4 regions of the Pseudomonas moorei genome follow, and region 4 is predicted to be linked to each of the others. Evidence: predicted binding sites of a transcription regulator. Region 4 holds the regulator's gene; each other region holds the start of a gene.
What was found. The regulator sigma-54, encoded in region 4, starts transcription at its own class of promoters, with help from an activator protein. The targets are predictions, from matches to a motif close to ANTGGCATNNANNTTGCTNT.
Positions count from the first base shown of each region.

Region 1 (4,865 bases), 2.6 Mb from region 4:
TGCAGACCCAACTGCATGCCTTGTTTGACCAGGCCCATGATGTCTTCGTGGGCGAGATCGAACAGACGCTTGAGGTTCGGCAGGACAAAGTACAACGGCTGCAGGATGTCGATGCGGTAAGGCGTGCGCATGCATTCCAGCGGGTCGAAGGCCTGATGCTCAGGCTCGTCCGACAGGCTGTAAACGGTTTCTTTCGGCGAAGACAGAATGCCGCCACCGTAGATGCGCCGGCCTTGCGGAGTTTCCACCAGGCCGAACTCGATGGTCATCCAGTACAGGCGCGCCAGGTATACGCGTTCTTCCTTGGAAGCCTGCAGGCCAAGTTTGCCGTAGGTGTGGGTAAATTCCGCGAACCAGGGGTTGGTCAGCAGCGGGCAGTGGCCGAAGATCTCATGGAAAATGTCCGGCTCTTGCAGGTAGTCCAGCTCTTCGCGGGTGCGAATGAAGGTGGCCACCGGAAACTGCTTGTTGGCGAGCAATTCGAAAAAGGTCTGGAAGGGGATCAGCGCCGGCACACGGGCGACCTGCCAACCGGTGGTTTCACCGAGGACCTTGTTGATTTCGCCCAGTTGCGGAATGCGGTCGTGGGGCAGACCGAGTTTTTCGATACCGTCCAGGTATTCCTGGCACGCACGCCCTTCGATCACTTTCAACTGGCGAGTGATCAGCGTGTTCCACACCGCGTGTTCTTCGGCGGTGTAGTCGATAAAACCTTGCGCATCGGGCTCGCGAGCCACGTATTGCGTCTGCTTCATGCTGCTCTCCTGCGAGGGGGATTCGTTCTTGTTATGTCCAGCTATGGACCTAGAAATAACCCATGGATTGCAGCCTTGCAGCAGGTGTTCAGCGTCGAGCGCAGGAAAAATCCGTAGAAAACGTAAAGTTTTCGTTACGTGTTGGGCGGCATCGCGCAGCTATTGAGATTTGCCGGTTTGAAAAGCGCTCCGGGTGTCACATAATCTTGACGACTATCTGTTGACCTTGGCAGAAATATCCGTCCGTGGCGCTGCAATTTCCCTGTGGGTGCGCCGGCAATGACTTCATCCACCGCTTTTCCAGGCCTTTTATATGCGTATCAAAGTCCACTGCCAGAACCGCATTGGCATCCTGCGTGACATTCTCAACTTACTGGTGGAGTACGGGATCAACGTCGCTCGCGGGGAAGTGGGCGGCGAGCATGGCAACGCGATCTACCTGCATTGCCCGAACCTGATCAACATTCAGTTCCAGGCCTTGCGTCCGAAGTTCGAGGCGATTGCAGGGGTTTTCGGCGTCAAGCGCGTAGGGCTGATGCCCAGCGAGCGCCGGCACATGGAACTCAACGCGTTGCTCGGCGCGCTGGAATTTCCGGTGCTGTCGATCGACATGGGCGGCTCCATAGTCGCGGCCAACCGTGCAGCCGCACAGTTGCTGGGTGTACGCGTCGATGAAGTGCCGGGGATACCGCTGTCGCGTTACGCCGAAGATTTCGATTTGCCGGAACTGGTACGCGCCAACAAATCGCGGATCAATGGGCTGCGGGTCAAGGTCAAGGGCGACGTGTTTCTGGCCGATATTGCGCCGCTGCAATCGGAGCATGACGACAGCGAAGCGATGGCCGGTGCGGTATTGACGCTGCACCGCGCTGACCGGGTGGGTGAGCGCATTTACAACGTGCGCAAACAGGAGTTGCGTGGCTTCGACAGTATCTTTCAAAGCTCGAAAGTCATGGCAGCGGTGGTGCGTGAGGCACGGCGCATGGCGCCGCTCGACGCACCGCTATTGATAGAAGGTGAAACCGGCACCGGTAAGGAATTGCTGGCGCGTGCCTGTCATCTGGCCAGTCCTCGCGGTCAGTCGCCATTGATGGCGCTCAATTGCGCCGGTCTGCCGGAGTCCATGGCCGAGACCGAATTGTTCGGCTACGGCCCTGGTGCTTTCGAAGGTGCGCGGGCCGAAGGCAAGCTCGGCCTGTTGGAGCTGACAGCGGGCGGTACGCTGTTTCTCGATGGCGTTGGGGAAATGAGCCCGCGCTTGCAGGTGAAATTGCTGCGCTTCCTGCAGGACGGTTGCTTCCGTCGTGTAGGCAGTGATGAAGAGGTCTACCTCGATGTGCGAGTGATCTGTGCGACCCAGGTCGACCTGTCCGAGTTGTGCGCCCGTGGGGAATTTCGCCAGGACCTCTATCACCGCTTGAACGTGTTGTCGCTGCACATCCCGCCGCTGCGCGAATGCCTCGATGGTTTGACGCCGCTGGTGGAGCACTTCCTCGATCAGGCCAGTCGGCAGATCGGTTGCCCGCTGCCGAAACTGGCACCGACGGTCATGGAGCGACTCAGTCATTACCATTGGCCGGGCAACGTTCGCCAGCTGGAAAACGTGCTGTTCCAGGCGGTGTCCCTGTGCGACGGCGGTACCGTCAAGCCTGAACACATCCGTTTGCCTGATTACGGCGTGCGTCAGCCTCTTGGCGATTTTTCCCTCGATGGTGGCCTGGATGAAATTGTCGGGCGCTTCGAAAAGGCCGTGCTGGAGCGGCTGTACACCGAGCATCCGAGCAGTCGGCAGTTGGGCAAGCGATTGGGGGTATCCCACACCACCATTGCCAACAAGCTGCGTGATTATGAGGTTGGCAAGGACAACGCCTGACCCTGTGGCGAGGGAGCAGCTCCCTCGCCACAGGATGCTGTGCTGCTCCGACAGGTCAAGCATTGCCACCCACCGGCATAACACCGCCGGTTTTTCGTCTTTGATACAAATCCTCCCCGTCAGCTCAATCCCTCAAGTCCTTTGTTTGCCGGGCCTCGTGCCGTCAAAAACAAGTTGGTCTGCAAATTGCTTATCGCTCAGCAGTACAGCAGTGGGCGGCAAACGTCCGGAAGGCAGAGGAAAGAGCGTGGACAAGTACCTTTACGTGGCAATGACCGGCGCCAGCCAGAATGCACTGGCGCAAAAGGCCCATGCCAACAACCTGGCGAACATCTCCACCAACGGCTTCCAGAAAGATCTGGAGCAGGCGCGTTCGATGCCGGTGTTCGGTGACAGCTTTCCGGCGCGTGCGTTTGCGATGTCCGAACGCCCGGCCACTGACTTCTCCCCGGGCGCCCTGGTAGAAACCGGTCGCGACCTCGATGTTGCCGTGCAAGGCAGCGGCTGGCTGGCAGTGCAGAACCCCGATGGCGGTGAAAGCTACGTGCGCACCGGCAGCCTGGTGGTTGACGCCCTGGGCGTGTTGCGGGCCGGCAACGGCATGCCGGTGATGGGCAATGGCGGGCCGATTGCCGTGCCGCCGCAGCAGCAGGTCGAAGTGGGCGAAGACGGCACCATCAGTATCCGTGCAATGGGCGAAGGCCCGCGCGTGATGGCCGAAGTCGACCGTATCAAGCTGGTCAACCCCGACATCAAGAACATGACCAAAGGCCTGGACGGTTCGATTCACACCAAGGACGGTCAGCCGGCGCAAGCCGATGCCAACGTCAAACTGGTGTCCGGGTTCCTCGAGTCGAGCAACGTCAACGCCGTGGAAGAAATGACCTTGGTACTGGCCTTGTCCAAGCAATTCGAACTGCACATCAAGATGATGAACACCGCCAAAGACGACGACCAGGCCATGGCTCGGGTCTTGCAGATCAGCTAATTATCAGAACGTCGCGCCGTAAAACAGGCGCACGAGGAGAATCGAATGCTTCCGGCTCTATGGGTTGCCAAAACCGGTCTGTCCGCTCAGGACACCAACCTGACCACCATTTCCAACAACCTGGCCAACGTGTCGACCACGGGTTTCAAGCGTGACCGTGCCGAATTCCAGGATCTGCTCTATCAGATCAAGCGTCAGCCAGGCGCCCAGTCGACCCAGGACAGCGAACTGCCGTCGGGTCTGCAACTGGGTACCGGTGTGCGTATCGTCGGCACCCAGAAGAACTTCACTGCTGGCAGCCTGCAAACCACCGAGCAGCCGCTGGACATGGCCATCGACGGTCGTGGCTTCTTCCAGATCCTGCAGCCGGACGGCACCACGGCCTACACCCGTGACGGTACCTTCCACCTCGACTCCAATGGCCAGATCGTCAACGCCAGCGGTTTCGCCCTGGAGCCGGCCATCGTCATCCCGAACAACGCCCAGAGCTTCACTGTCGGCACCGATGGCACGGTATCCATTACCGTGCCAGGCAACCCGGCCGCTCAGGTGATCGGCAACCTGCAAACCGCCGACTTCATCAACCCGACCGGTCTGCAGGCCGTTGGTAACAACCTGTTCCTGGAAACCGCCGCTTCCGGCGCGCCGCAAATCGGCACCCCGGGCCTGAACGGTTTCGGTACCACGCTGCAGAACACCCTGGAAGGTTCCAACGTCAGCACCGTTGAGGAGATGGTCAACATGATCACCACACAGCGTGCCTACGAGATGAACTCCAAGGTGATCTCCACCGCCGACCAGATGCTCTCGTTCGTAACGCAGAATCTGTAATCAAGTCTATGAGGCGGCCATGAGGCCGCCTGCAACACCGTGAGGAAGGGTCATGAATCGTTTCGTTTCTGTTCTGGCATTGACCGGGGTTACCGTGCTCGCGGGCTGCGTGCCGTCGACACCCAAGCCCAATGATCCCTACTACGCCCCGGTGTTGCCGCGTACGCCGCTGCCGGCTGCCGCGAACAACGGCTCGATCTACCAGGCCGGTTTCGAACAGAACCTGTACAGCGACCGCAAGGCGTTCCGGATTGGTGACATCATCACCATCACCCTGAACGAGAAGACCCAGGCCAGCAAGAACGCCAACTCGCAGATCGACAAGAACAGCAAGACCGGCATCGGTCTGACGTCGCTGTTCGGCTCTACGCCCAATACCAACAACCCGTTCGGCAGTGGCGACCTGAGTCTGAACGCC
Region 1 is NZ_AP035776.1:6,193,361-6,198,225, reverse strand. It holds gene phhA (phenylalanine 4-monooxygenase) at 1-755, opposite strand, end outside; gene ACGJAX_RS28895 (sigma 54-interacting transcriptional regulator) at 1,069-2,628, shown strand; gene ACGJAX_RS28890 (flagellar basal body rod protein FlgF) at 2,876-3,616, shown strand; gene flgG (flagellar basal-body rod protein FlgG) at 3,662-4,447, shown strand; gene flgH (flagellar basal body L-ring protein FlgH) at 4,500-4,865, shown strand, end outside.
Region 1: the regulator sigma-54 is predicted to act here: its motif matches at 2,802-2,821, upstream of ACGJAX_RS28890 (flagellar basal body rod protein FlgF).

Region 2 (4,865 bases), 1.3 Mb from region 4:
TGTAGATCGGCGACGCCACCACCAGATCGCCCTTGATGCTGCCCACCAGACCGCGACCGATGACATTGGCCCCCGATTGCGGATCGTGGTTATCGATGGCGTAGAGCGTCTTGCCCTCGATGCCCGGCAGGTAGAACAACGCCACCTGCGCGCCGTCCAGCCACACCACCACACCGGAGTCGTTCACCAGATCCTGCTGGCGGCACACCGATTGCCAGATTGCGCACTGTTCATCGCGGTTGATGCGTTGGGTATTGGACGGGTTCATCAGACACGCTCCTCGGTGACAGGGATAAGGTTCAGTTCGGCGGCCATGATCGGGCGGCGTTGACCGCGCTCCTGGACGAAATGGATGTCCGGGTCCGGGCGCTTGTCGTTGACGAAGGTGCGGAAGCGCTTGAGTTTTTCCGGGTCCTTGAGGGCGTTGGCCCATTCGCATTCATAGCGGTTGACCACCAGTTGCATCTGCGACTCCAGTTCGGCGCCCAGGCCCAGGCTGTCGTGGATGATCACGTCCTTGAGGTAATCCAGACCACCCTCCAGGCTTTCGCGCCAGACCGAGGTGCGCTGCAGCTTGTCGGCGGTACGGATGTAGAACATCAGGAAGCGGTCGATGTAGCGGATCAGGGTGGCATCGTCCAGGTCGGTGGCGAACAGCTCGGCATGCCGCGGACGCATGCCACCGTTGCCGGCGATGTAGAGGTTCCAGCCTTTCTCGGTGGCGATCACGCCGACGTCCTTGCTTTGCGCCTCGGCGCACTCGCGGGTGCAACCGGACACCGCGAACTTGAGCTTGTGCGGCGAACGCAGGCCCTTGTAGCGGTCCTCGATCGTCAGGGCCATCTGCACGCTGTCCTGCACGCCGTAGCGGCACCAGGTGCTGCCGACGCAAGACTTCACCGTGCGGGTCGATTTGCCGTAGGCGTGGCCGGTTTCGAAGCCGGCTTCGATCAGTTCGCCCCAGATGTCCGGCAACTGATGCAGCTGGGCGCCGAACAGGTCGATCCGCTGGCCACCGGTGATTTTGGTGTAGAGGTCGTATTTCTTCGCGACCACGCCTATGGCGATCAATTTATCGGCGGTGATCTCGCCACCGGGAATGCGCGGCACTACCGAGTACGTGCCGTTCTTCTGCATGTTGGCCATGAAGGTGTCGTTGGTGTCCTGCAACGGCACCAGCGACGGGTCCATGATCGGCTGATTCCAGCACGACGCGAGGATCGAGCCCACGGCCGGCTTGCACACGTCGCAACCGGTGTGACCCCGGCCATGTTTGGCCAGCAGCTCCTCGAAAGTGATGATTCCTTCTACCCGCACCAGGGCATACAGCTCCTGGCGGGTGAAGGCGAAGTGTTCGCACAGGCTCTTGTCGACACTGACGCCACGGGCGATCAACTCATGCTCGAAGACTTGCTTGAGCAGACCGGCACAACCGCCGCAGCCGGTGCAGGCCTTGGTCTGCGACTTGAGCAGGCCCAGGTCGGTGCAGCCGCCGTCGATGGCCGAGCAGATGGCGCCCTTGGTCACGTTGTGGCAGGAGCAGACCGTCGCCGCCTCAGGCAAGGCGCCCGGCCCGAGGGTGGGGGCGCCTTCCGACGACGGCAGGATCAGCGCGGCCGGTTCGGACGGCAGGGTAATCGCGTTCTGCATGTATTGCAGCAGGGTGTCGTAATAGCTGTTGTCACCGATCAGCACCGCGCCAAGCACGCGTTTGCCGGTGGCGTCCACCACCAGGCGCCGGTAGCTGGCGCTCGTCTCGTCGATGAATTGGTAGCTGCGGGCACCGGGCGTATGGGCGTGGGCATCGCCGATGGAGCCGACGTCGACGCCCAGCAGTTTGAGCTTGGTCGACATGTCCGCCCCCTGGAACGGCTCGGCGACCTCATCGCACAGCCGCGCGGCGACGCTGCGTGCCATCTGGTAGCCGGGCGCGACCAGGCCGAACAGGCTGCCATTCCACGATGCGCACTCGCCGATGGCATAGATGTGCGGGTCACAGCTCAAGCACGTATCGTCGATCACCACGCCACCGCGCGGGCCGATCTCCAGCGCACATTGGCGAGCCAGCGCATCTTGCGCACGGATACCGGCGGAGAACACCACCAGGTCGGTTTCGAGGAATTCGTCGTTGGCAAAATTCATCCGATAGCGATAGTCCTCGCCGGCGCTGATCGATTGCGTGGCGCGGGACAGATGCACCCCGACACCCAGGCGTTCGATTTGCGCCTTGAGCGCCAGGCCACCCAGATCGTCCAGCTGCACCGGCATCAGGCGCGGGGCGAACTCCACGACATGGGCTTCAAGGCCCAGGCTCTTGAGCGCATTGGCCGCTTCCAGACCGAGCAGACCACCGCCGACCACCACGCCGCGCCGGGCACTGGCCGCCGCCGCTCGAATGGCATCGAGGTCTTCGAGGGTGCGATAGACCAGCCGCGAATCGCCTGCGGCGCCTTCAATCGGTGGCACAAAGGGGTACGAACCGGTGGCCAGGACCAGTTTGTCGTAGCTGACACACCCTTGCGCGGTGATGACCTGACGCCGCGCGCGGTCGATTTCCAGCACCGGCACGCCCAGGTGCAGGGTGACGCCGGGCGTCTGGTACAACGACGCATCGCTCAGCGCCAACGACTCCGCATCGCGGCCGGAGAAGTATTCGGAAAGGTGCACACGGTCGTAAGCGCGCATCGGCTCTTCGCTGAAGACATGCAAGCGATAGCGGTCAAGGGCGCCGCGTTCGATCAACTGCTCCACACAATGATGTCCGACCATGCCGTTGCCGATCACGACCAGCGTTTGCGGCTTGTTCAACGTGGCTACATTGGAATTCATAAACGACACCTGCCCAAAGCCAATCACGGAAAAAAAAGCAAAAAAAAACGCCTGAAACCTTGCGGTTCCAGGCGTCTTTGCCTGTTCTTTTGCGGTGTTGAAACCAGACGGCTATGCCTGATCCACCGATGTAGCCCACGACCTGTGCGGCCAGTCGATCGTCGTTGACCGAGCGGGCTGCCCCTCTTGTTCAGAGGGACTTGAGGGGACTAATGCAGCCTTTGTGCCAGTCGAGTGAAGGCGCCTGTTTATGGCCGTGAAAACAGGAGCGTCACCCCTTGCGAGCAAGGTTTCTGGCGAAAAAGCGGGCTTGTCGGTGGTGGATGTCTCAGGCGGGGAGACGTCAGGAAACCGCTTCGCACTGGTGCACGGTGCCCGACATCGCGCTCTAAAAGTGCAGAGGAGGCGTCTGTAGGCGCGAGCTGGCTCGCGATGGGCGCTAACGATAACGCTGGCCACCTGACACCCCGCGGCGCTCTCGGGTCCATCGCGAGCCGGCTCGCGCCTGCACCGGATCAGCGGCGAAAGCGCCATTTATCGGGTTGTGTACGGCTGGGCCGCGACCATTTGGCGCATGACCGGCGGGCGATCGATTAAGCGTCATGGGGCAACAGTTTGTTAACATCCACGCGCTTTTTTTCGTCTGATGCGTCAGGCACTGTGGTTTTTCAGTTGTGACACAGGAAGCTTTTTTCCATGAGTACGTTGTATACCCGTCGCACGGTCCTGCAAGGCATGGGCCTGCTGAGCCTTGGCCTGCTCGCCGGCTGCGATGACAGCAGCAAGCTGTCGTTCAAGTACGGCAAGGATCTGAGCGACAAGATCATGGGGCGTAATTTCAAGCTCAAGGACGCCCAGGGCGAGACCCGGATGCTCGGCAGCTACCGTGGCCTGATGCCGATGATCTTCTTCGGCTTCACCCAATGCCCGGCGGTCTGCCCGACGACCCTGGCCCGCGCCGCCCAGGCCAAGAAGCTGATGGGCCGCGACGGCGAACGCCTGCAAGTGATCTTCATCACCCTCGACCCCGAGCGCGATACCCCGCAAATGCTCGACAAATACGTCAAGGCCTTCGACCCGAGTTTCGAGGCGTTGTACGGCACCCTGGAAGAAACCGCCGCCACCGCCAAGGAGTTCGGCGTGTTCTATGAAAAGGTCCCGAGCGGCGACACCTACACCCTCTCCCACACCGCGACCAGCTACGTCTTCGATTCCAGGGGCAACTTGCGCCTGGGGCTGTCCGCGTCCCTTACCGCAAAAGAGTGCGCAGAAGACCTGCTCACCGTCATGGAGGTCTGCTGATGACTTCGTTCTGCGCAAAGCGTGTCAAACAACTGGCCCTGGGCCTGTCCCTGATCGGCATGGCCTGGCAGGTATCGGCGCAAACCCGGGTCAGCGACGCCTGGGTCCGCGCGACCGTGGCCGGCCAGCCTTCGACCGGGGCCTTCATGACCCTGCAGGCGGACACTGACAGCCAACTGCTCAGCGTGCAGTCGCCCGTCGCCAAGACCGTGCAGATTCACCAGATGAGCATGAAAGACGACGTGATGAAGATGGGTCAGGTCGAATCCGTCGCATTGCCGGCCGGCAAGCCGGTGAGCCTCGACCCCAGCGGCTACCACGTCATGTTGATGGACCTGACGGCCCAGGTGAAGGAAGGCGGCAAAGTGCCCCTGACCCTGATCGTGGAAAACGCCAAGGGCGAGAAAGAGACGATCAACATCGAAGCTGAAGCCAAGGCGCTGGGCACCATGGATCACGGCAGCATGATGGACCACAGCAAGATGCATTGATGTGCTGGCCGCCTCGTCCCGCGAGGCGGCTTATTGACCGGCAAGGGTCACTCAGCCAACGCCGCTCCCACTCACGCCCCTTTCGACGTATTAAGCACCACAGCCGCTCGTATGAGCGCCTTCAGCGCGGTTTCATTGATCTCGTCGCCTTCATGAATATCAATGGCACGCCGGGTATTGCCATCAAGGCTGGCGTTGAACAGCCCAGAAGGGTCGTCCAGTGATGCCCCCTTGGCGAAGGTC
Region 2 is NZ_AP035776.1:3,592,557-3,597,421, reverse strand. It holds gene nirD (nitrite reductase small subunit NirD) at 1-268, opposite strand, end outside; gene nirB (nitrite reductase large subunit NirB) at 268-2,829, opposite strand; gene ACGJAX_RS16945 (SCO family protein) at 3,526-4,131, shown strand; gene ACGJAX_RS16940 (copper chaperone PCu(A)C) at 4,131-4,622, shown strand; gene ACGJAX_RS16935 (DUF1801 domain-containing protein) at 4,694-4,865, opposite strand, start outside.
Region 2: the regulator sigma-54 is predicted to act here: its motif matches at 3,041-3,060, upstream of nirB (nitrite reductase large subunit NirB).

Region 3 (4,865 bases), 2.4 Mb from region 4:
CATAGCGACCTTCCGTTTGACTGGTGGCCAGATAGTCTTCTACGGTGAACTCAAGAAAGCCTTGGGTGACGCCGATAAGCATGTCAGGCAAGGTAACTGGGTCAGCAAGGGCAGGGCTGCCAGCGTTGAACAGGCACACAGTCGCCAGCACGCCGAGTAATCTGCGGTAGGGTGTGGTAAGGCGTCGAAAAAATGTCGGTTCTCTGTTCATAGAGAGATAAAAAGCAAGCGCCGTGCCGTTTAGAGATGAATGTGCGTCGCAACAACACTTAGCGTTGGTGTAGGAGTCTGGGCATGGCTGGTGTAATGGATTCGGTAAACCAGCGCACGCAACTGGTGGGGCAGAATCGCCTTGAGCTGTTGTTGTTCCGTCTTGACGGCCAGCAGCTCTATGGGATCAACGTGTTCAAGGTCCGGGAGGTGCTGCAATGCCCCCAACTGACACTGATGCCCAAGTCCAGTCCTGTCGTGTGCGGCGTGGCGAATATTCGGGGGGCGACCATTCCGATCCTTGATCTGGCGATGGCGACCGGCTCCGGGGGCTTGAAAGACAAGAACAACCCTTTCGTGATCATCACGGAGTACAACACCAAGACCCAGGGGTTCCTGGTGCGCTCGGTGGAACGCATTGTGAACATGAACTGGGAGGAGATTCATCCGCCGCCCAAGGGCACTGGCCGCGATCACTACCTGACGGCCGTGACTCGCGTCGACAATCAACTGGTCGAAATCATCGACGTCGAGAAAGTGCTGGCGGAAGTGGCGCCGACACCGGAAGCGATTTCGGTTGGTGTGGTGGATGTCGAAACCCAGCACAAGGCGCTCTCTCTGCGTGTGTTGACAGTCGATGATTCGTCGGTGGCACGCAAACAGGTCACGCGCTGCTTGCAAACGGTTGGCGTCGAAGTGGTGGCGTTGAACGACGGTCGGCAAGCGCTGGATTACCTGCGCAAACTGGTCGACGAGGGCAAGAAGCCGGAGGAAGAGTTCCTGATGATGATTTCCGACATCGAGATGCCGGAGATGGACGGATACACCCTGACGGCGGAAATCCGCAACGACCCTCGCATGCAAAAGCTACATATCATCCTGCATACTTCGTTGTCGGGTGTGTTCAATCAGGCGATGGTCAAGAAAGTCGGTGCCGATGACTTCCTCGCCAAATTCCGTCCTGATGACCTGGCATCCCGGGTAGTCGACCGGATCAAAGCAGCAGACATTAGCTAGGGGCGTTCGGCCCCCGGCAGTCAACACGATTTAAGAGGCGGCAGCATTGTCAACGGGTAATTTGGATTTCGAACAGTTCCGGGTATTCCTGGAAAAAGCCTGTGGCATTTTGCTCGGTGAAAACAAGCAGTATCTGGTATCGAGCCGTCTCAACAAACTGATGGAGCAGCAGGGTATCAAGTCGTTGGGTGAGCTTGTCCAGCGCATGCAGACCCAGCCGCGCAGCGGTTTGCGCGAGCAGGTGGTCGACGCAATGACCACCAACGAAACCCTGTGGTTTCGTGATACCTACCCCTTTGAAGTCTTGAAGAACAAGGTACTGCCCGAAGCGATCAAGGCCAGTCCCGGCCAGCGTTTGCGCATCTGGTCGGCGGCATGCTCGTCGGGTCAGGAGCCGTATTCGCTGTCGATGTCCATTGATGAGTTCGAGCGGGCCAACATGGGCCAGTTGAGGATGGGGGTGCAAATCGTTGCCACCGATCTTTCCGGCACCATGCTGACCAACTGCAAGACCGGCGAGTACGACAGCCTGGCCATTGGTCGCGGTCTGTCGCCCGAGCGACTGCAGCGATATTTCGACCCGAAAGGGCCGGGGCGCTGGGTCATCAAGGCACCGATCAAGAGTCGGGTGGAGTTTCGTTCGTTCAATCTGCTGGACAGCTACGCCAGCCTGGGCAAGTTCGATATCGTGTTCTGCCGCAACGTCCTGATCTACTTCTCTGCCGAAGTGAAGAAGGACATCCTGTTGCGTATTCACAGCACGTTGAAGCCTGGCGGTTATCTGTTCCTTGGTGCTTCAGAAGCGCTGAACGGATTGCCGGATCATTACCAGATGGTCCAGTGCAGCCCTGGGATCATTTATCAGGCGAAGTGATTTTGTCGGCGTCATAAAAACGGGAGTCCTTATGGGGCTCCCGTTTTTTTGTGTCTGGCGAGTACCGCGCCAGGAGTTGGCAAGTGGTGTACTCGGGATTGGATGCCAGGCGGCAGAAAAGCGGCATCCGGCGGAAACCCGTTGCCGCTTTTCTGGCATTGCCGCCTAGCCTCTGCCCGCAAAGCCCCGGTTTACGGGGTTTTCTGACTTGGCATGACGCTTGCTATGTCCATCGTACGAAAAATCAGGTCACCCGAAGGTTTCCCGACATGAGCATCAGCTTCGATAAAGCGCTCGGTATTCACGAACAGGCACTGGGCTTTCGCGCCCAGCGCGCTGAAGTCCTGGCCAACAACATTGCCAACGCCGACACCCCGAACTACAAGGCCCGGGATCTGGATTTCTCCAAAGTGCTCGCGGCACAGAGCGAGAAAAACCAAAACGGCACCATCGCCTTGAACATGACCAACAGCCGTCATATCGAAGCGCAAGGGCTGGGCAATGCTGACGAATCGCTGATGTACCGCACGCCGATGCAACCGTCGATTGACCAGAACACCGTGGACGCCCAGCTGGAACAGTCGAACTACGCGGAAAACGCGATTGGCTTCCAGGCCAGCTTCACCCTGCTCAACAGTAAATTCAAAGGGCTGGTGTCAGCCCTGCGTGGAGAGTAAGCCATGTCTCTATCCAGTGTTTTCAACATTGCCGGTAGCGGCATGAGTGCGCAGACCACTCGCTTGAACACCGTCGCTTCGAACATCGCCAACGCCGAAACCGTCTCGTCGAGCATCGACCAGACCTACCGCGCGCGTCACCCGGTATTCGCCACCATGTTCCAGGGCGGCCAGAGCGGCGGCAGCGATTCGTTGTTCCAGAACCAGGACGCTGCCGGTCAAGGCGTGCAGGTCATGGGCGTGGTCGAAGACCAGAGCAACCTCGAGGCGCGCTACGAGCCGAACCATCCGGCCGCCGACGCCAAGGGCTACGTCTATTACCCGAACGTCAACGTGGTGGAAGAGATGGCGGACATGATTTCCGCGAGCCGCTCGTTCCAGACCAACGCCGAAATGATGAACACGGCCAAAACCATGATGCAGAAAGTCCTGACCCTCGGTCAGTGATAAGGGGCGATTCAAATGAGTGTTAGCGATACCACCAGCAGTTTGAGCCTCAACGATATCCTGGCCAACTCCTCCATCAAGACCAACACCACGACGAATGGTCTGGCGTCAGCAACCAGCAGTGCTACGGGCAACCAAGCCTTGGGCAAGGACGCGTTCCTGCAATTGCTGGTCACGCAGCTGAAAAACCAGAACCCGCTGGAGCCGCAGGACAACGGCGCGTTCGTGGCCCAGTTGGCCCAGTTCAGCAGCCTGGAGGGGATCACCACGCTCAACACCACCGTGAGCGGTCTTGCCAGCAACTACAACTCGTCGCAAGCCCTGCAGGCTTCCTCGCTGGTGGGGCGTTCGGTCATCGCGCCGAGCGACAAGGCTGTGGTCGACACCACCAAGAGTCTCAGCGGTACGGTCGTCGTTCCGTCTTCGGTCGCCGACGTCAGCCTGAAAATTACCAATGCCGACGGCAAGACCGTACGCACCATCGACATGGGGTCTCAGAGCGCGGGCAATGCCAGCTTCATCTGGGACGGCAAGGACGATTCCGGTGTAACGGTTCCTGCGGGCACGTATAGCTTCGGGGCTGCGAGCACGATCGACGGTCAGTCCGTATCGCTTGTCACCAATCTGCCCGCCACGGTCAACAGTGTGACCATCAGTCAGACCGGCGGTGAGTTGATGCTCAATCTGGCCGGGCTGGGCAGCGTCGCCCTGTCCAAAGTACAAACCATTGGTATGTAAAGCCGACTAACCCGGCACAAAGGAGTGGATTATGTCTTTCAACATCGGCCTTAGCGGTCTCTTTGCAGCCAACAAACAACTGGACGTAACGGGCAATAACATCGCCAACGTCGCGACCACCGGTTTCAAATCGTCCCGTGCAGAATTCGAAGACGTGTACTCTGCGACTCGCCTGGGTACTGGTAGCAAGACCGTCGGCAACGGCGTACGTCTGGCCAACGTCTCCCAGCAGTTCAGCCAGGGTGATGTGAACAACACCGGTAACGTGCTCGACATGGGGATCCAGGGCAACGGCTTTTTCGTCCTGAGCAACAATGGTTCGCTGACGTACACCCGTGCCGGTACGTTCAAGACCGACAAGGACGGCTACGTCACCAACAGCGACGGCACTGCACGCCTGCAAGGTTACGGCGTCGACTCCAATGGCAAGATCGTCAATGGTGTATTGACCGACCTGCGAATCGATACATCCAACCTGGCACCAAAATCCACCAGCAGCGTTTCATCGACCATCAACCTGAACTCGACGTCGCCGGTAATCGACCAGACAGTCGCGGCGAACGCTTTCGATCCGTCCAAGACCGCGACGTTCACCAAGTCGTTCAGTACCCCGATTTACGATACTCAGGGCAACCAGCACACCATGGATCAATACATGGTCAAGACTGGGGCGAACACTTGGGATACCTATACCCTGATCGATGGTCGCAACCCGGACGGCAGTGACCCTACTGCTGCCGCGACGCCTCCGGTAGCATCGACGATGACGTTCGATAGCAGCGGAAAGCTGGTATCGGTCAGTACACCTCCTGGTCCGGTCATCAGCAGTGACCTGAAGATCAGCAACTGGACGCCGGGTACCGTGACCAATGGCGTGTGGGCAGCCAATGGGGCTTCTGCCG
Region 3 is NZ_AP035776.1:6,395,678-6,400,542, reverse strand. It holds gene flgA (flagellar basal body P-ring formation chaperone FlgA) at 1-211, opposite strand, end outside; gene ACGJAX_RS29860 (chemotaxis protein CheV) at 295-1,227, shown strand; gene cheR (protein-glutamate O-methyltransferase CheR) at 1,274-2,101, shown strand; gene flgB (flagellar basal body rod protein FlgB) at 2,371-2,778, shown strand; gene flgC (flagellar basal body rod protein FlgC) at 2,782-3,225, shown strand; gene flgD (flagellar hook assembly protein FlgD) at 3,241-3,963, shown strand; gene flgE (flagellar hook protein FlgE) at 3,995-4,865, shown strand, end outside.
Region 3: the regulator sigma-54 is predicted to act here: its motif matches at 2,309-2,328, upstream of flgB (flagellar basal body rod protein FlgB).

Region 4 (4,865 bases):
CCTGCCGGTGATTCGGCGCGTCGGCCTGGGCATGGCTGTGGCCAATGCCGCAAGCTTTGTGCGCGAACACGCCCATGGCGTGACTCACGCCCGCGGCGGCGAAGGTGCCGCCCGAGAATTCTGCGAATTGATCCTGCGCGCCCAGGGCCGCCTCGATGCGGCAAACGCCGCGTACCTGTGAGCCAAACATGTCGTTGAAAAAAATTCGCAACATCCTGGTGTTTGGTTGCATCGCCGCGATTTTTGCCGCGGTCGGCTATTGGAACATCAGCCCGGAACGCTTCCTCGACAAGCAAGTGGCACCCGTCGACGAAAGCCAAATCGACTATTACGCTACCAACGCCCACAGCGTGCAGTTCCTGCCCGATGGCAGGCTTCAATATGAAATGACGTCTGACAAGGTCGAGCACCTGAAAGCAACCGAGGTGACGTTGCTGACCAACCCTGACCTGAACATGTTCCGCGGCACCGAGTTCCCGTGGCACGTCCAGAGCGAAAAGGGTGAAGTCAACCCGGACGGCACGCAGGTTGAACTGATCGATTCGGTACGCATCACGCGTTTCGACGAAAAAAACCGCAGAACGCTGATCACCACCACCCGCATGACGGTGTTCCCGCAGCAGCAATATGCGCAGACCGAGCAACCCGTTAGAATCGACGGCGCTGGCGGCGTATCGACTGGTACCGGAATGAAAGCGTATTTGAAAGAAAGCAGGATACACCTGCTTTCGAACGTAAGAGGACAGTATGAGGCTCGTTAAAACCCTCCCTATTTTGCTCAGTCTGGGCGCAGCACTGGGAAGCGTGAGCGCCTGGGCTCTGCCGAACGATCAAGAGCAGCCTATCCGCATTCAAGCCGACGACGCCCAACTGGACGACAAGAATGGCGTTGCCACCTATAAAGGCGATGTGATCATCACCCAGGGCTCGATGATCGTTAAGGGCAACACCGTAACCATCACCCGCACCCCGACTGGCGACATCGATGTCGTGACTTCGGTGGGCAACCTGGCCTACTTCGAACAGCTGCAAACCCAGGGCGACACCAAGCCCGTCCAGGGCTGGGGTGTGACCATCCAGTACCACGCCTCGCAAAACCGCGTGGTGCTGATCGATCGCGCCAAAGTCATCGACAAGGACAACAACACCACCCAGGGCGAGAAAATCGTCTACGACACCGTCAAGAAGCTTGCGAGCGCTGGCCGTGCAACAGGCAACAAGGTCACCGAAGCGCGTCCGCGCATCGACATGGTGATCCAGCCGAAGAAGAAAACCGACGAGCAAAAGGCCCAGTAATGGCAACTCTGAAAGCTCAGCATCTGGCCAAGAGCTACAAGAGCCGCCAGGTCGTGCGTGATGTCAGCCTGTCCATCGACAGCGGTCAGATCGTCGGCCTGCTGGGCCCTAACGGCGCCGGCAAGACCACCTGCTTCTACATGATCGTAGGCCTGGTACAGGCCGATCAGGGTCGCGTACTGATCGACGATCTGGACGTCAGCCACCAACCCATGCACGGCCGCGCGAAGGCCGGTATCGGCTATCTGCCGCAAGAAGCGTCGATCTTCCGCAAACTGTCGGTCGCCGACAACATCATGGCCATCCTCGAGACCCGCAAGGAACTCGACAAGGCCGGTCGTCGCAAGGAACTGGAAAGCCTGCTCCAGGAGTTCCACATCAGCCACATCCGTGACAGCCTCGGCATGAGCCTGTCCGGTGGCGAACGCCGCCGTGTGGAAATCGCCCGTGCCCTGGCAACCAACCCGAAATTCATCCTGCTCGACGAACCCTTCGCCGGCGTGGACCCGATTTCGGTGGGTGACATCAAGCAGATCATTCATCACCTCAAGGCCAAGGGCATTGGCGTGCTGATCACCGACCACAATGTCCGCGAAACCCTGGACATCTGCGAAACCGCCTACATCGTCAACGATGGCCAATTGATCGCCGAAGGCGACGCTGAAACCATCCTGGCCAACGACCTGGTCAAGGAAGTGTATCTGGGCCATGAGTTCCGCCTGTAAGCACTGAGGTGTCTGGCTAGTCGACGGGCGCTTGTCTCGATAAAAAATCAACATTTTTTTATTGTTACAGCGCTCTAGGCAAACACTTCAGTTTCGGGCATATAATTTGCTTATGTTTGGCGCTCCGGCGCCCTGTAGTGGATGGCGCATGTGCGCCGGCGAATAAGGTGTTAAGCCCCTGCCATGAAACCATCGCTAGTCTTGAGAATGGGCCAGCAGCTGACGATGACACCGCAGCTGCAACAGGCCATCCGCCTGCTCCAATTGTCGACCCTGGACCTGCAACAGGAAATCCAGGAGGCCCTGGAGTCCAATCCGATGCTCGAACGCCAGGAAGACGGCGACGACTTCGATAACACCGACCCCCTGGCCGACAACGTCGAACAGAAGCCCAACCCCGACATTCAGGAACCCTCCTACCAGGAAAGCGCACCGACGGTTGATAACCTCGAGGAAGGCGACTGGAACGAGCGCATTCCCAATGAACTGCCCGTCGACACCGCCTGGGAAGACGTCTACCAGACCAGTGCCAGCAGCCTGCCGAGCAACGATGACGACGAGTGGGATTTCACCACCCGCACATCGGCCGGCGAAAGCCTGCAAAGCCACCTGCTGTGGCAATTGAACCTGGCGCCAATGTCCGACACCGATCGCCTGATCGCCGTGACCCTGATTGATTGCATCAACAATCAGGGCTATCTGGACGAGACGCTCGAGGAAATCCTCGAAGCCTTCGATCCGGAACTGGACATCGAACTGGACGAAATCGAAGCTGTTCTACACCGCATCCAGCAATTCGAACCCGCCGGTATTGGTGCCCGCAACCTGGGCGAATGCCTGCTGCTGCAATTACGTCAGTTGCCGGCCAAAACCCCTTGGCTGAACGAAGCCAAGCGCCTGGTCACCGATTTCATCGACCTGCTCGGCAGCCGCGATTACAGTCAACTGATGCGCCGCATGAAGCTCAAGGAAGACGAACTGCGCCAGGTGATCGAACTGGTTCAGAGCCTTAACCCACGCCCAGGCTCGCAGATCGAGTCCACTGAAGCCGAATACGTCGTTCCCGACGTGATCGTGCGCAAGGACAACGAACGCTGGCTGGTGGAGCTCAATCAGGAGTCGGTTCCACGTCTTCGGGTCAACGCCCAGTACGCCGGTTTCGTGCGTCGCGCCGACACCAGCGCCGACAACACCTTCATGCGCAATCAGTTGCAGGAAGCCCGCTGGTTCATCAAAAGCCTGCAAAGCCGCAACGAAACCCTGATGAAAGTAGCCACCCAGATCGTCGAGCATCAACGCGGCTTCCTGGAGTACGGCGACGAAGCCATGAAGCCGCTGGTTCTGCATGACATCGCCGAGGCGGTCGGCATGCACGAATCGACGATTTCACGCGTAACCACACAGAAATTCATGCATACCCCTCGGGGCATATATGAACTGAAATACTTTTTCTCCAGCCATGTCAGCACCTCCGAAGGTGGCGAATGCTCGTCCACGGCGATCCGCGCGATCATCAAAAAACTGGTTGCTGCGGAAAATCAGAAAAAGCCGTTGAGTGACAGCAAGATCGCTGGTTTACTGGAGGCACAAGGCATTCAGGTGGCTCGCCGCACCGTCGCCAAGTACCGCGAATCCCTGGGGATCGCGCCTTCGAGCGAACGCAAGCGGTTGATGTAGAGCCACGCCACAGCGTTCCAGTGGTAGATCATCTGATCTACCGCTTTATGCACTGGCAACGAAGGAGAAGCTGTATGCAAGTCAACATCAGTGGACACCAACTGGAAGTGACCGAACCTCTTCGCACCTACATCGGCGAAAAACTCGAACGATTAGAGAGGCATTTCGACAAGATCACCAACGTTCAGGTCACGATGACCGTCGAAAAGTTGAAGCAGAAAATCGAAGCCACGCTGCATATTCCCGGCAATGAAGTGGTCGCTAACGCGGAACATACCGACATGTACGCGGCGATCGACGCACTGACCGACAAGCTGGACAAACAACTCAAAAAGCATAAGGAAAAGACCCAGAGCCTCCTTCAGGGCGCTACGGGTCGTTAACACTCCCAACCCATGATCCGACTTGAAAGTATCCTGACCCCCGGCCGTTCCCTGGTGAACGTGCCGGGCGGCAGTAAAAAGAAAGCCCTCGAGCAAATTGCCAACCTGATCGCCCGGGAAGTGCCGGATCTGGAGATGCAAGATGTCTTCGAGGCTTTGATTGCCCGCGAAAAACTCGGCTCGACCGGTTTTGGCAACGGTATCGCCATTCCCCACTGTCGCCTGAAGGGTTGTACCTCGCCCATCAGCGCTTTGATGCACCTTGACGCCCCCATAGATTTCGACGCCATCGATGGCGCACCGGTTGACCTGTTGTTCGTTCTGTTGGTCCCGGAAGCTGCTACCGATGCGCACCTGGAGCTTTTGCGCCAGATCGCCAGCATGCTCGACCGCAAGGAAGTGCGCGAAAAACTGCGCAGTGCCCCGAGCAATGAAGCCTTGTATCAGGTTGTCCTGAACGAGCAAAACGGTCAGTAATCATGCGTTTGATCATCGTCAGCGGCCGCTCCGGCTCGGGTAAAAGTACCGCCCTCGATGTGCTTGAGGACAACGGCTACTACTGCATCGACAACCTGCCTGCCGGGTTGCTGCCGGAACTTGCCGAACGCGCGTTGATTCACACCGAGCTGGTACAGCCACTCGTTGCTGTCTCCATCGATGCACGCAACCTGCCGAGCCACCTGTCGCGGTTTCCCGAGCTGCTGGAAGAAGTCCGCAGCCGGCATATCCAGTGCGATGTGCTGTACCTGGACGCTGATGAAGAAACCCTGCTTAAACGCTTTTC
Region 4 is NZ_AP035776.1:2,249,210-2,254,074, reverse strand. It holds gene ACGJAX_RS10380 (HAD family hydrolase) at 1-181, shown strand, start outside; gene lptC (LPS export ABC transporter periplasmic protein LptC) at 189-761, shown strand; gene lptA (lipopolysaccharide transport periplasmic protein LptA) at 748-1,296, shown strand; gene lptB (LPS export ABC transporter ATP-binding protein) at 1,296-2,021, shown strand; gene ACGJAX_RS10360 (RNA polymerase factor sigma-54) at 2,205-3,698, shown strand; gene hpf (ribosome hibernation-promoting factor, HPF/YfiA family) at 3,773-4,081, shown strand; gene ptsN (PTS IIA-like nitrogen regulatory protein PtsN) at 4,094-4,558, shown strand; gene rapZ (RNase adapter RapZ) at 4,561-4,865, shown strand, end outside.